Regions from separate parts of the Bacillus sp. PK5-006 genome, predicted to be linked through region 1. Evidence: riboswitches for the same ligand, from Rfam matches in the RefSeq annotation. Region 1 holds a riboswitch; each other region holds the start of a gene.
What was found. Region 1 has a riboswitch for thiamine pyrophosphate ahead of tenA (thiaminase II). Riboswitches for the same ligand answer to the same signal wherever they lie in the genome.
Positions count from the first base shown of each region.

Region 2: another riboswitch for thiamine pyrophosphate. It lies ahead of thiC (phosphomethylpyrimidine synthase ThiC); the one in region 1 lies ahead of tenA (thiaminase II).
Region 3: another riboswitch for thiamine pyrophosphate. It lies ahead of thiT (energy-coupled thiamine transporter ThiT); the one in region 1 lies ahead of tenA (thiaminase II).
Region 4: another riboswitch for thiamine pyrophosphate. It lies ahead of tenA (thiaminase II); the one in region 1 lies ahead of tenA (thiaminase II).

Region 1 is NZ_CP096414.1:167,852-171,005, reverse strand. It holds gene M1D84_RS00825 (ABC transporter ATP-binding protein) at 1-206, opposite strand, end outside; gene M1D84_RS00820 (ECF transporter S component) at 181-780, opposite strand; gene tenA (thiaminase II) at 777-1,463, opposite strand; TPP riboswitch at 1,551-1,654, opposite strand; gene M1D84_RS00810 (hypothetical protein) at 1,711-2,838, opposite strand; gene M1D84_RS00805 (type 1 glutamine amidotransferase domain-containing protein) at 2,979-3,154, opposite strand, start outside.
Region 2 is NZ_CP096414.1:1,261,841-1,264,994, reverse strand. It holds gene thiC (phosphomethylpyrimidine synthase ThiC) at 1-1,528, opposite strand, end outside; TPP riboswitch at 1,655-1,763, opposite strand; gene M1D84_RS06450 (LysE family transporter) at 1,999-2,631, shown strand; gene M1D84_RS06445 (YhcN/YlaJ family sporulation lipoprotein) at 2,677-3,154, opposite strand, start outside.
Region 3 is NZ_CP096414.1:947,360-950,513, reverse strand. It holds rRNA gene M1D84_RS04810 (16S ribosomal RNA) at 1-1,369, opposite strand, end outside; TPP riboswitch at 1,805-1,906, shown strand; gene thiT (energy-coupled thiamine transporter ThiT) at 2,005-2,580, shown strand; gene M1D84_RS04800 (hypothetical protein) at 2,673-2,861, shown strand; gene M1D84_RS04795 (GNAT family N-acetyltransferase) at 2,821-3,154, opposite strand, start outside.
Region 4 is NZ_CP096414.1:2,537,194-2,540,347, forward strand. It holds gene tenI (thiazole tautomerase TenI) at 1-606, opposite strand, end outside; gene thiO (glycine oxidase ThiO) at 1-5, opposite strand, end outside; gene tenA (thiaminase II) at 581-1,291, opposite strand; TPP riboswitch at 1,370-1,479, opposite strand; gene M1D84_RS13230 (monovalent cation:proton antiporter family protein) at 1,539-3,154, opposite strand, start outside.

The sequences.
Region 1 (3,154 bases):
ACCACTTCCCCCTGCATGTCTGCTTCCACATGCTCTGGAATGATTCCAGCCAGAACCGAAATGAGCGTAGATTTCCCGCTTCCGCTCGGTCCTAAAATAAGCACCTTTTCCCCTTTTTGAATCGTAAGGGAGATTTGATGCAAAACGGGCTTAGGCTGTTCATAAAAACGGACAGAGAGTTCATTGCACGCGAGAAATGAATTCATGCTGTTCACCTTTGTTTCGTTTTTCTTTCATGATGGCATATTGATTCAGTACACCTGTTTTGGATAGTGCGTCTACCACCACTTTCGCAAGGCAGCCGCCAAGTATCATTCCACTGATCATTTGAGTCACAAGGGTCATAAGTAAAACTTGAGGCGTGTAATAACCAAAGCCATTTGCCACGAGACTGTACGCCATCGCTCCGATAGCGGCAAAGGCACCAGAGAGCATCAGTGTCCACATGCGATATCGTTTATAACCAAAAAGAGCGAAGGCGATTTCTGCTCCGAGTCCTTGGCATACACCAATTAACAGAGCTGAAAGTCCGAAGTGGCTGCCGGTCAATAATTCCACAGCAGCGGCGGCTGTTTCTGCAATCAGAGCAGCCCCCGGCTTTTGAATGATATATGCAACGATTGGACTTGCAATGACCCATATTCCAAACATGATGTTGCCTCCTGCTGGGCCAACAAGTGCTGTAATCGGTAAGTATAGCGTGGACCACCCTAAATAGATCACACCGCACGCAACGGATAAAATCACCGCAAGGACGACTTCTTTCATCTTCCATGTCATGATGAATGCACCTCCAGTTGAACTGGCCACTCTTCAACAGTGAAGGCCATTTCCCAAAACTTGTACTCGAGCTGGCAGCTTAAGATAAAGTGCTGTTTCATTTTTTCCTTTTCCTTCTCACTTGCTGCTTCCGCCAACTGATCGAGCCGCTTGCAAAGCTCACCTGTAACAGAATCAGTTAATCCTCCATAAAACGTGATCCACTCATAAAACGGATGTGAAGGGTCTGGCTGCACATCTGTGAGCATTCGTTTCCCTATCTCCCAATATGTCCAAGGACATGGAAGCAGGACAGCGATGATTTCACCAAGCGTACCTTCTTGCGCAACTTGCAGCATGTGATGAATATAGTGGTGAGCACTCGGAGCCAAAGAAGCACCTTGGAGCTCATCATATGCTACCCCTGCCACTCGGCAAAGGTTTTGATGAGGGTGCGTCTCACTATCTAGTACAAACGCAATCTGCTGATGGAAAAACGCAATATCCTCCCTGTCTGTACATCTGCTGAGCGCTGCTGCATAAATTTTAATGAATGCTTGTAAGTATTCTGCATCTTGTTTGACGTAATGAATGATTTGTTCCTTTTCCAGCTTTCCTGCTGCCAGGCCTCTGACGAACGGATGCTGATAAATGGCTTCAAATAACGGTTCTGCTTCTTTCCTTAATTGCGTAGAAAATGTCATAAAAAAAGCCTCCTCTTCTTCAGTTGAATAAATGAAAAAGCCACCCCAAATGGAGCGGCCTTCTTATCGATTCAATCATGAATAAGACAAGGTCCAGCTCCACTTCCCTCCGCTAGTACGAACTAGATCAGGTTCAAAGGGTCCAAGATTTTCTCTTGTCTCAGTCATACATGACTCCCCTAGTGGACTTTTGTCATTTAATTATCTTTACTCTACACATGTGGCGATTTGATGTCAACCGCCTTTCTTAATTCAACGTTCTGATTGTTGGCAGCTTCTCGATCCCTGCAGCATAGTAGAAATTCAGCACACTGAAGAAATCAATCGGCTTTCCTGTTTTTAAATCTACAGCTAAAATATGATCACCGTAATTTGTCATATCATCAATATCTAAGCGTCTTGGTGTTGTCTTCCCGAGTGTATCAACAAAGCTACTATGGTAGTACTGCCCGCTAGCAAACGATGATTCATGATACATAAATAAAGTCTCCACATCTAAGTAGACGAGAATGGCCTCAGAGGAACTTGCATATGGAGCGGAGTACGACACTGGTGCTGAAATACTTTTCACTTTTACACTGTCAACAGAATGAGTTCTCTGTTCATATTTTCCATCATATGAGAAGTAAAACACACGCTCCCATTTATAATCGGCGGTCTTTGTTTGCTTATTGTACACTTTTGTACCATTTGCAAATACATCACCGTTTGCATACTCAGCTACAAAATATTGCAAGGTGGACGAAAGGGATACAGCCCCCGTGAAATTGGGCGGGTTTTTTGCATTCACTTGTATCGTGTAGGAGTCTCCAAATTCTCCGCCGCTTGTAATACCGAATGCATAATCACCTGCTGGTAAATTGGTCAATCCAAGCAGGCTGCCTGCCGGTTGAATTAAATCTGTCGGGTAGGCTTGTCCTGTTTCATAATCAACAACAAATAATTGAACAAAATAATCAGGGTTTGAAGAGGTAATTCGGCTGATGAGTGCCTGAGGTGAAGATGTGCTTAAAAACCATAAATCAACTGGATCGTCCTCTGTTAAGACAGCCGATTGATTAATAGCTAGTCCATCAATGGAGCGAACGGCAGACGTGCGCATTTTGCCTTCTTTAGCAGCTTTTCGTTTGATATTAATTCCTTTCTTCTTATTCACTTTAAATGATTTTTTCACTTGCTTCTGTTGAATAGCGGTTCCTTCATCCTGCTTCAAAAACGACTCTTGGACTTGCTGAATCGCTTTTTCCGTCAGTGGTGATATTTTCCCTTCTGATTTCGGTGCTTCTTCTGCTTTTAATGCTGGTGAAAACAAACCTGTTGCGACGAGTAAAACAGACAGTAAAGCTGCGGTGATTTTGACATAAAATGCTCTCACAGGAACATCCCCTTTTTCCTCATTTGGGTTTTTTACCCTGTGATTATTTTACCATTATTCTCATTATTGTTTTGGTCTTTTTTGGGACATTTTTATAACAAAAAAACCAGCCGCATGAGTTACGACTGGTTTTGATCGTTTTATGCAATGGTTTTGACAAACAAGCGTGCTGTTTCTGCACTTGATCCCGGGTTTTGTCCAGTGATGATTTGTCCGTCAACAACAGCAAATGGCGCAAAGGCATCTCCTTTTTCAAACGCTGCCCCCTGCTCACGAAGTTTTGTTTCCAATAAAAATGGAACTTTTGATGTCAGCT
Region 2 (3,154 bases), 1.1 Mb from region 1:
ACCTAAATTCAAATCTCGCTTTCGATAAAGCATCATCGCGCTTTTGAGCCGCAGGATGTCCTTTTGCTAGATCAGCCGCATGTGCGGCAATTTTATAGGCGATTACGCCTTCTCTCACATCTTCTTTATTCGGCAGACCTAAATGCTCTTTTGGCGTTACATAGCATAGCATGGCTGTTCCGTACCAGCCGATCATGGCCGCACCGATGGCTGATGTAATGTGATCATACCCCGGCGCAATATCTGTTGTAAGAGGCCCTAACGTATAAAATGGGGCTTCCTTGCAAATGTCCATTTGCTTGTCCACATTCTCTTTAATTTTATCCATTGGCACATGACCGGGCCCTTCAATCATCACCTGCACATCATGTTTCCAAGCGATCTCTGTTAACTCACCTAACGTTTCCAGCTCTGCAAACTGCGCCTCATCATTGGCATCAGCAATCGAACCTGGTCTTAGTCCATCTCCAAGTGAAAAGGCAATATCATACGTTTTCATAATTTCACAAATGTCTTCGAAGTGAGTGTAGAGGAAATTCTCTTGATGATGAGCAAGACACCATCTTGCCATAATTGCCCCGCCTCTTGAAACAATTCCGGTCACCCGATCAACTGTGAGCGGAATATATCTTAACAGCACGCCCGCATGAATTGTAAAATAATCTACACCTTGTTCTGCTTGTTCAATTAATGTGTCCCTGTACACGTCCCACGTCAAATCTTCTGCGACTCCATTCACTTTTTCAAGGGCCTGATAGATAGGAACGGTTCCTACTGGAACTGGGCAATTCCGAATGATCCATTCTCTCGTTGTATGAATATCCTTTCCAGTAGACAGATCCATCATTGTGTCTGCCCCCCATCTGATCGCCCACGTCATCTTTTCTACCTCTTCATTAATGGATGACGTGACAGCTGAATTGCCAATATTCGCATTGATTTTGACATGAAAATTCCTTCCGATAATCATTGGTTCACTTTCTGGATGGTTAATATTCGAAGGAATAACGGCTCTTCCGCTCGCTACTTCCTCTCTAACGAACTCAGGGCTTAGCTCTTCTCTTATTGCGATAAACTCCATTTCAGGCGTAATGATGCCTTTTTTGGCATAATGCATTTGCGTCACGCGTGCTCCTTGTTTCGCGCGGAGCGGCTTATGATGAAAATCAGTTTGGACAGAATGGAAGGACTCCTTCTCCCTTGACCGATATCCGTTATCTTCCGGTTTTACATGACGCCCTTCATAGCTTTCTGTATCTCCTCTTTCTTCTATCCATGCTGCTCTAAGACGCTTTAATCCTTTTGTGACGTCAATATGAACGTTCTCATCAGTGTACGGTCCACTCGTATCGTATACTCGGACTGGTTCATTTTTTATGTCGCCCGCCTCTGTCACAGTATGTGAGAGCACAATCTCTCTTTTCGGTACTAAGATATCGGGCCTTGATCCTTTCTCATACACCTTTCGGCTGCCGTCAAAGCTGGATAATAATGATTGGTTGGATGGGACACTTTTCTTTTCCTTCATTTGCTGTTCTCTCCTTTTCTTCTTGTCACCGGACAGGATGGAATCAGCACCAGCAAAAAACCAGGCTCTATTTAAAGAACCTGGTTTCGTCGTCAGAAATAAACATGCATATCATTGATAGGATACATGCATCATCTTCAACTTCCCCACGCTGGTACGAGCCAGATCAGGTCCAAAGGGTTAAGAAGTTTATGCTTCTCTCTCAGCCCATTTACGGGCACCCCTAGTCACTTTTATTGATTTCCACATCAGTGTAGCACAGAGACATCATGAAGAAAAGAAGATTCAGGAAAATAGTTCCTTTCCCCTACAAGCGTTATGGATCATGTTGATATACAGTCTTCTATACATCATTTATCTCTATCATTTCAATCAAATCTGAAATAAACATTGATCCTTTTCTCCTATTATGTATAATTAATCTAAACGGAGAATTTTTATACAATTTAATCAAAGGAAGTTCTAGTCGATTGCAAACATTTCTCACATTTATCGTCGTAGGATTCTCAATTGCTCTGCCTGTTGGAGCAATCACGGTTGAAATGACAAAACAGGGACTCAAAAACGGATTCTTTCATGGTTTAACTGTCGGAGCAGGCGGTATGACCATAGACTTATTACTTATTTTGGCTTTATATGCTGGATTTGCTCAGTTTTTATCTTTGCCGTTTGTTCAAATCCCGCTCTGGCTGATCGGAGCTGTATTTTTAATGATTCTCGCATACGATTCCATTAAAAATGCGGATCAAGATATCCATTTAGCAGGAGAAAAGGTCAATAAATCATTCGCAAAAACATATCGTAACGGCTTGCTCGTGGCGGTATCTCCTGGAAATCTTGTGTTCTGGGTTTCTGTTTTTGGTGCTGTACTTGCGGATGCGTATACAAAAACAGATTCATCTGAATTTATGCTGGCTGCCGGCGGTATTTTGGCAGGGATTCTCCTTCATGACATCGGTCTTCTCACACTTGTATCCTTAACAAGAAAAGTGATGAATCGAACGATGATCAAGTGGACATCCATTATTGCTGGTATTTTATTACTAGGGTTTGGCTGTTATTTCTTTTACGAATTTTATATAGGCATCAAGGTTTATTTTTAAGAAAAGGCTAAAGTTCGTAATGAACTTTAGCCTTTTTGTGTCAAACTATCGGGTCATGCCTGTTTGGCCTGTTTCAAATTGCGTTCTTCTCATGTCTCTAAAGCGTGTGAATGCACCTTCATCTTTTATGACTTGGACTGCTCTTCCATCCGCATAACGAGTCGCTGCTTCTTCTACTTGTGATACGCCTTCTGACGTCAGGCGGCCATCTGATTTAATGGCAATATACACATTCTCATCCGTCACCATGACTTGAGAGTCTGCCACGTGATTCATTTTATTGATACGGTTGGCAATTTTTCTTGAACGCTGGATGTTCTCTTGTTTATCGTAGCCTGAGAACGACATTTGATTATGATAGTTCATATCTCCATGACTGTAGCGTCCATCTCCACCTGTGAGAGGCATTCGATCATCAGCTTGAGGACGTGTACGGTAATCAACATTTGTTGTATTTCTCCCGTTCATTCCCTCCATGAGTTCAGAAACTGGTCCTTGATGATCTTGGTTGTTGTCTTCCGCT
Region 3 (3,154 bases), 780 kb from region 1:
TGCTGATCCGCGATTACTAGCGATTCCAGCTTCACGCAGTCGAGTTGCAGACTGCGATCCGAACTGAGAACAGATTTATGGGATTGGCTAAACCTTGCGGTCTCGCAGCCCTTTGTTCTGTCCATTGTAGCACGTGTGTAGCCCAGGTCATAAGGGGCATGATGATTTGACGTCATCCCCACCTTCCTCCGGTTTGTCACCGGCAGTCACCTTAGAGTGCCCAACTAAATGCTGGCAACTAAGATCAAGGGTTGCGCTCGTTGCGGGACTTAACCCAACATCTCACGACACGAGCTGACGACAACCATGCACCACCTGTCACTCTGTCCCCAAAGGGAAAGCCCTATCTCTAAGGTTGTCAGAGGATGTCAAGACCTGGTAAGGTTCTTCGCGTTGCTTCGAATTAAACCACATGCTCCACCGCTTGTGCGGGCCCCCGTCAATTCCTTTGAGTTTCAGTCTTGCGACCGTACTCCCCAGGCGGAGTGCTTAATGCGTTAGCTGCAGCACTAAGGGGCGGAAACCCCCTAACACTTAGCACTCATCGTTTACGGCGTGGACTACCAGGGTATCTAATCCTGTTCGCTCCCCACGCTTTCGCTCCTCAGCGTCAGTTACAGACCAGAGAGTCGCCTTCGCCACTGGTGTTCCTCCACATCTCTACGCATTTCACCGCTACACGTGGAATTCCACTCTCCTCTTCTGCACTCAAGTTTCCCAGTTTCCAATGACCCTCCCCGGTTGAGCCGGGGGCTTTCACATCAGACTTAAGAAACCGCCTGCGAGCCCTTTACGCCCAATAATTCCGGACAACGCTTGCCACCTACGTATTACCGCGGCTGCTGGCACGTAGTTAGCCGTGGCTTTCTGGTTAGGTACCGTCAAGGTGCGAGCAGTTACTCTCGCACTTGTTCTTCCCTAACAACAGAGCTTTACGATCCGAAAACCTTCATCACTCACGCGGCGTTGCTCCGTCAGACTTTCGTCCATTGCGGAAGATTCCCTACTGCTGCCTCCCGTAGGAGTCTGGGCCGTGTCTCAGTCCCAGTGTGGCCGATCACCCTCTCAGGTCGGCTACGCATCGTCGCCTTGGTGAGCCATTACCCCACCAACTAGCTAATGCGCCGCGGGTCCATCTGTAAGTGACAGCCGAAACCGTCTTTCATCCTTGAACCATGCGGTTCAAGGAACTATCCGGTATTAGCTCCGGTTTCCCGGAGTTATCCCAGTCTTACAGGCAGGTTACCCACGTGTTACTCACCCGTCCGCCGCTAACATCCGGGAGCAAGCTCCCTTCCGTCCGCTCGACTTGCATGTATTAGGCACGCCGCCAGCGTTCGTCCTGAGCCAGGATCAAACTCTCCGAGGTATGCAGGATGCATATCACACATGCGCTGCTACACGATGTAGCGAACTTAGCATGTGATCACTTCCTGCCTCGCCAGTTTGACTGACTACCTATGAAGTATCATAGGATTTTTTTATAAAAACTCGAATTAACAGGTACGTTTTGTCTTGTTTAGTTTTCAAAGATCATCTTCGTCGTCTCTCAGAGGCGACTTTATTAATATAACATTCTATCAAGATAAAGTCAACAACTTTTTTCTTAATGTTATTTATCAACCGCGCTGTTTCAGCGGCGAATACAAATATAACACCTTTTGAAAGAAGAAACAAGTATTTTTTCTAAATAATTTATTTTTCCTTATCTCTTCCTATATATTGATACAAATGCTACTTATCTCGGGAATTATCTATTGTTGATCCTGCGGGTCTTTAGTATATTTATAATAGATTGAAACTAAATAACCGCAGGGGGAGCTTTGTGCTGAGAGTGAACATTCGTTGTTCTGACCCTTTGAACCTGTCAGTTAATACTGAAGTAGGAATGTGGAATCACTTGAATACATACGGTGTATTCAAATCGATATGTTTTTCTATGAATAACATACTCATCCTTACACGGTCTCTCCTTGCTCAATTCATGAAAAAGGAGATTTTTTTATGCAGCAATCAAATCAATTGGTCCGACTGATGGAAATCGCAATTATGACTTCACTTGCACTTGTATTAGATTACTTATCAGGTCTCTTTTTAAGAATGCCTAATGGCGGTTCTCTTGCGCTGATTATGATTCCCGTCATTCTCATGTCTATTAGATGGGGAATATCTACCGGATTTATCATCGGTGTGTTAATCGCAGGTCTTCAGCTGATGAATAGCCCGATCATCGCTACACCTGTTCAAGGATTCCTCGATTACTTCGTTGCATCTGTTGTCATTTCTTTAAGCGGCCTGTTTTCTGGACTGATCAAAAAAGCCATTCAGGATCAAAAGCGAAAACAGCAATTCTTCTATATTACCCTAGCTGTTTTTATTGCTAGTTTCTTCAGGCTGCTGACGTTCTTTATTTCTGGCGTCGTTTTCTTTTCTCAATATGCACCGAAAGGAACACCAGGATGGGTCTACTCTTTAATTTATAACAGCACATATATGGTTCCTTCATTTATTATTTGCAGTATCGTTCTTTGCATACTCATCCCAAGTGCATCTCGTTTGGTTTTTCCTCATCAAAAATAACCGGCTGATTTCAGCTGGTTATTTTTTTATGCATAATTTGCTGCTCCATGGAATCTATTAATAATAGAAGATTTCATGCTGGAGGTACGACAATGAGCCCTTACTCCATTATGCTGTGCTGTTATATTCTCAGTCTTGCTTATTTTTTGGCAAGTTTCTATGAAGCTTTAAAAATAGCAGGCGTGAAAGGAAAAGTAGAAGCTTCACCGTTTATTTCTTACATGCTGCTTGCTGTGCTCTTCACTTTTTTCTCTCATTATTACTGGAAGCTGACGATTTAATTCGCTGTACATGGTTATTCAATATAGACAGCTCCCATCCATACCCTATTTCATTATGGTTCTCGCCAGCCAGCTCGAACTGGCTGGTAACGACAAAACTAGGTTGAAGTTTTTGATAAAATTGTTTTGCCGAATTTTGTTCAAACACCCATAGCATCAACTTCTGATACCCTTTTTCTATTAAATAATCGACACCTTTAGCAATTAAGGCAATACCCGCACCTGATTTCTGTTTCTGTTGTAATAAATAGATGGCATACAGCTCTCCATCATATGTAGAATAACGTTCGTCA
Region 4 (3,154 bases), 1.4 Mb from region 1:
TTCATAAGGATTCTCCTTTACCTTTTCAAAAAATGCTTGTGCCATCATACGCGGCTGATGATGAGCAAAAATCCCAGACATGACAGCAATTCCTTTCACATTTGCTTGTTTCAATTCTGGAACTCGTTCTGGGGTCACCCCGCCGATGGCCACCACTGGAATTGTTAGTTCAGAAGTCAGTTCTTTCACAAGCTGTACACCTCTTGCCTGAAGTCCTGGTTTACAAGAGGTAGCATATATGTGCCCAAACATGACATACTCTGCTCCATTTTTCTCTGCTGCTTTCGCTTCTTCTATCGAATGGACAGATACTCCCGCATGAAGATGAGGAAATTTTTTTCGCAGTTCTTTTGGCGAAAAGCTGTGGCCTGGGAGATGCACCCTGTGAATATTGGTAAGCAGTGCAACGTCTACTCTGTCATTGATCACGAGCTTTTCTTTCGGTACACCTTCTAAAAGGAGATTCTTCACGAGATCAACAAGCTCACTCGCAGTTTTAGACCGTTCACGAATATGAATAAAATCCACTTCAGACGCTATAACTTTTATTTGTTTGATCAGTTCACCCGCAGGAAGGGAATCATTTGTCACTGCGTGGAGTTCCATTTGCACCAACCCCATCTAAGCATGCTGTTTGCCACATTTCTTTTTGATACGCCATCTCCCAAAAGTGATATTCATAATAGCTTGAAATCACGAAATTTTCTTTCATATTGGCCCGTACATGGTCTGGTGCTTTTTCTGCTAGTTCATCAAAGCGGTTCACCTGTTCGAAGACGAGTTCCTTAAACCAATCGCCTCCGTATGTCAAAATCCATTCTTGGTAAATTGGATGGTCAGGTGTTGTTTGTTTCAGCTTTTCACCTACCTCATAATAGAGCCAGTAACACGGTAATAATGCGGCTAAAATCTCTTCAAACCGTCCGCTTTTTACAGATCGGTACATATGAGAGGTATACGCATAAGCAGTGGGAGAAGGCTTAAAGTTCTCAATGGCTTCATCAGAAATTTGCAGAAGCTCTGTAAATTTCCTATGCAGCGACAGCTCTGCTTCATACGTGCCCTGGGCATGATACGCCATTCTGCCCGTCGTATGTAAGTCATCACTTATCGCCGCTCCATATGCCTGCACCTTTGCAAAATGAGTTAAATAATAAGAATCCTGCATCACGTAATAGGTGAAACGATCGAGTGAAAGTGTGCCATCTCCAATCCCTTTGACAAAAGGATGTGTAAAGCTTCCATTCCACCATGTTGCTGCAGCCTCTTTACATTCTGTTGAAAACGTCATGTTCCTCTCCTCCTGTTTTTCCATATAAAAAAGCCACTTTCCGCGTGGAAAGTGGCTTGGAATTTGTAAAAAGCATAGTCAAAAACCGCACCACTTCCCTACGCAGGTATGAACCTGTTCAGGTAATGAGGGTCTAAAAGTCGACACTTTTATCTCAGCCCTTTTAAAGGACTCCCCTAGTGGATCAAATATATGATGTTGTACCTCTATCTTAATCAGGAATTGTTCATTGGTCAAGGGTTCATTGTCATTCTAATTGGGCTCTTAGTCCTGCCACATACTCTCGGGAGCCCGATACAAGCACACGGTCGCCGCTTCTAAGTGTCGTATCGCCATGCGGTACTAAGCTGTCTACCCCTCTAAAAATGCGGACAAATACCAAATCACCGGTGAAAGGAAATTCTCTCAGCATGACATTATGATAACGATGATTGTTCATTTGAATTTGATACAAAGAAGAATCCTCATTTGTTAGCAATCGAATCGCATCAGGTGCTTCAATCAAAGCTCTTAGCACCGTTTTAGATGACAGGAAAGTAGAAAACGTATCAATTCCCGCTTCCTTCAATATCAGCTCTGCCTCTGCTTTGTTGACACTTGCAATGACTTGTTTTGAACCTTCTTCTTTTGCAAATAAAGCAATTTCCTTATTTTTCGTCTCACTGCCTGTTGCGACGACAAGAACATCTTCTTGGCCGACGCCTGCCTTTCTCAGCGTCTCATCATCGTATTGTTCAATTGATTCGACTTCAAAGATAGAGTCTGCCAGCAGCGCTTCCTTATTTTCTTGAAATACATGCAAAATCCGAATATCATATTCATCCTGATGTAAGTCAAGTGTGACAGGTAAAGTCAGCTGATTTGCACCAATAAAGGTCACACGCTTCTTATGGCTTGCCGCTTGTTCTTTTTTAAACAGCGCTTTAAACCAAACAGGTGTTAAAATACTTGTTAACACAGCAACTAAAATCAGCGCTCCTGACATTTTATGATCAATGACACCGAGCCGCTCACCAATCGTCGCAGCTGCAATGACGAGAGATAAAGTTGAAGTTAATAAAAAGCCAGAGCCAATGACCTTTTTCATGTCATACCATTTTTTCAAATAAAGAATCGGGATGAGCTTACTTATAAGCAGTGCAATAAACAGAAGCGGAATCATGATCATAATCGTCGGATCCTTAAACAGTGCCCATATATTTAGATCCACTCCGACCATCACAAAAAAGATCGGGATTAAAAATCCGTAGCCAAATGAGTCCAGCTGCTGAACGAGTTCTTTATTTGGCGAAAGAAGGGACACAAGCACGCCAGCTAAAAACGCCCCTAGAATATTTTCAGCCCCGAGTGATTCAGATAAGGCAACTAAGACTATAATGAGAGTAAAGATTGCCCTTGTCCCAATTTGCACGGTTCCTTTAGACATCGACTGAAAAATTGACTTAGTCTTAAATACGCGGCCAAATAAATAAAGAAGAATGCCTGCAGCAAATAATAAGAGCAGGAGCCACATGTTCCCTGTTCCATCTCCATAAATGGAGGAAAACACAGCAAGCAAAATCATCGTGACCAAATCGGCAATGACAGCTACAAGCAGAATGATTTGACCGATATTCGTCTGCATCAACTTTTCCTCTTTTAAGGTTGGCACCACTACGCCTAATGAAATGGTAGAGATAATGAGCGTCATTAAAAAGGCATTTTGGATAAACCCTGCGAGTACAAACGCATAGGACAGGATAAAAGACATACAAAATACCCCAAGAAAAATCATGGTGGCTGCTTTAAATGTATTTGGTTCTTTTAAACCATTTGGGAGTTCTCGTGCTTTCTTCTTTGACTCAAAAGAAGAAAAATCTATTT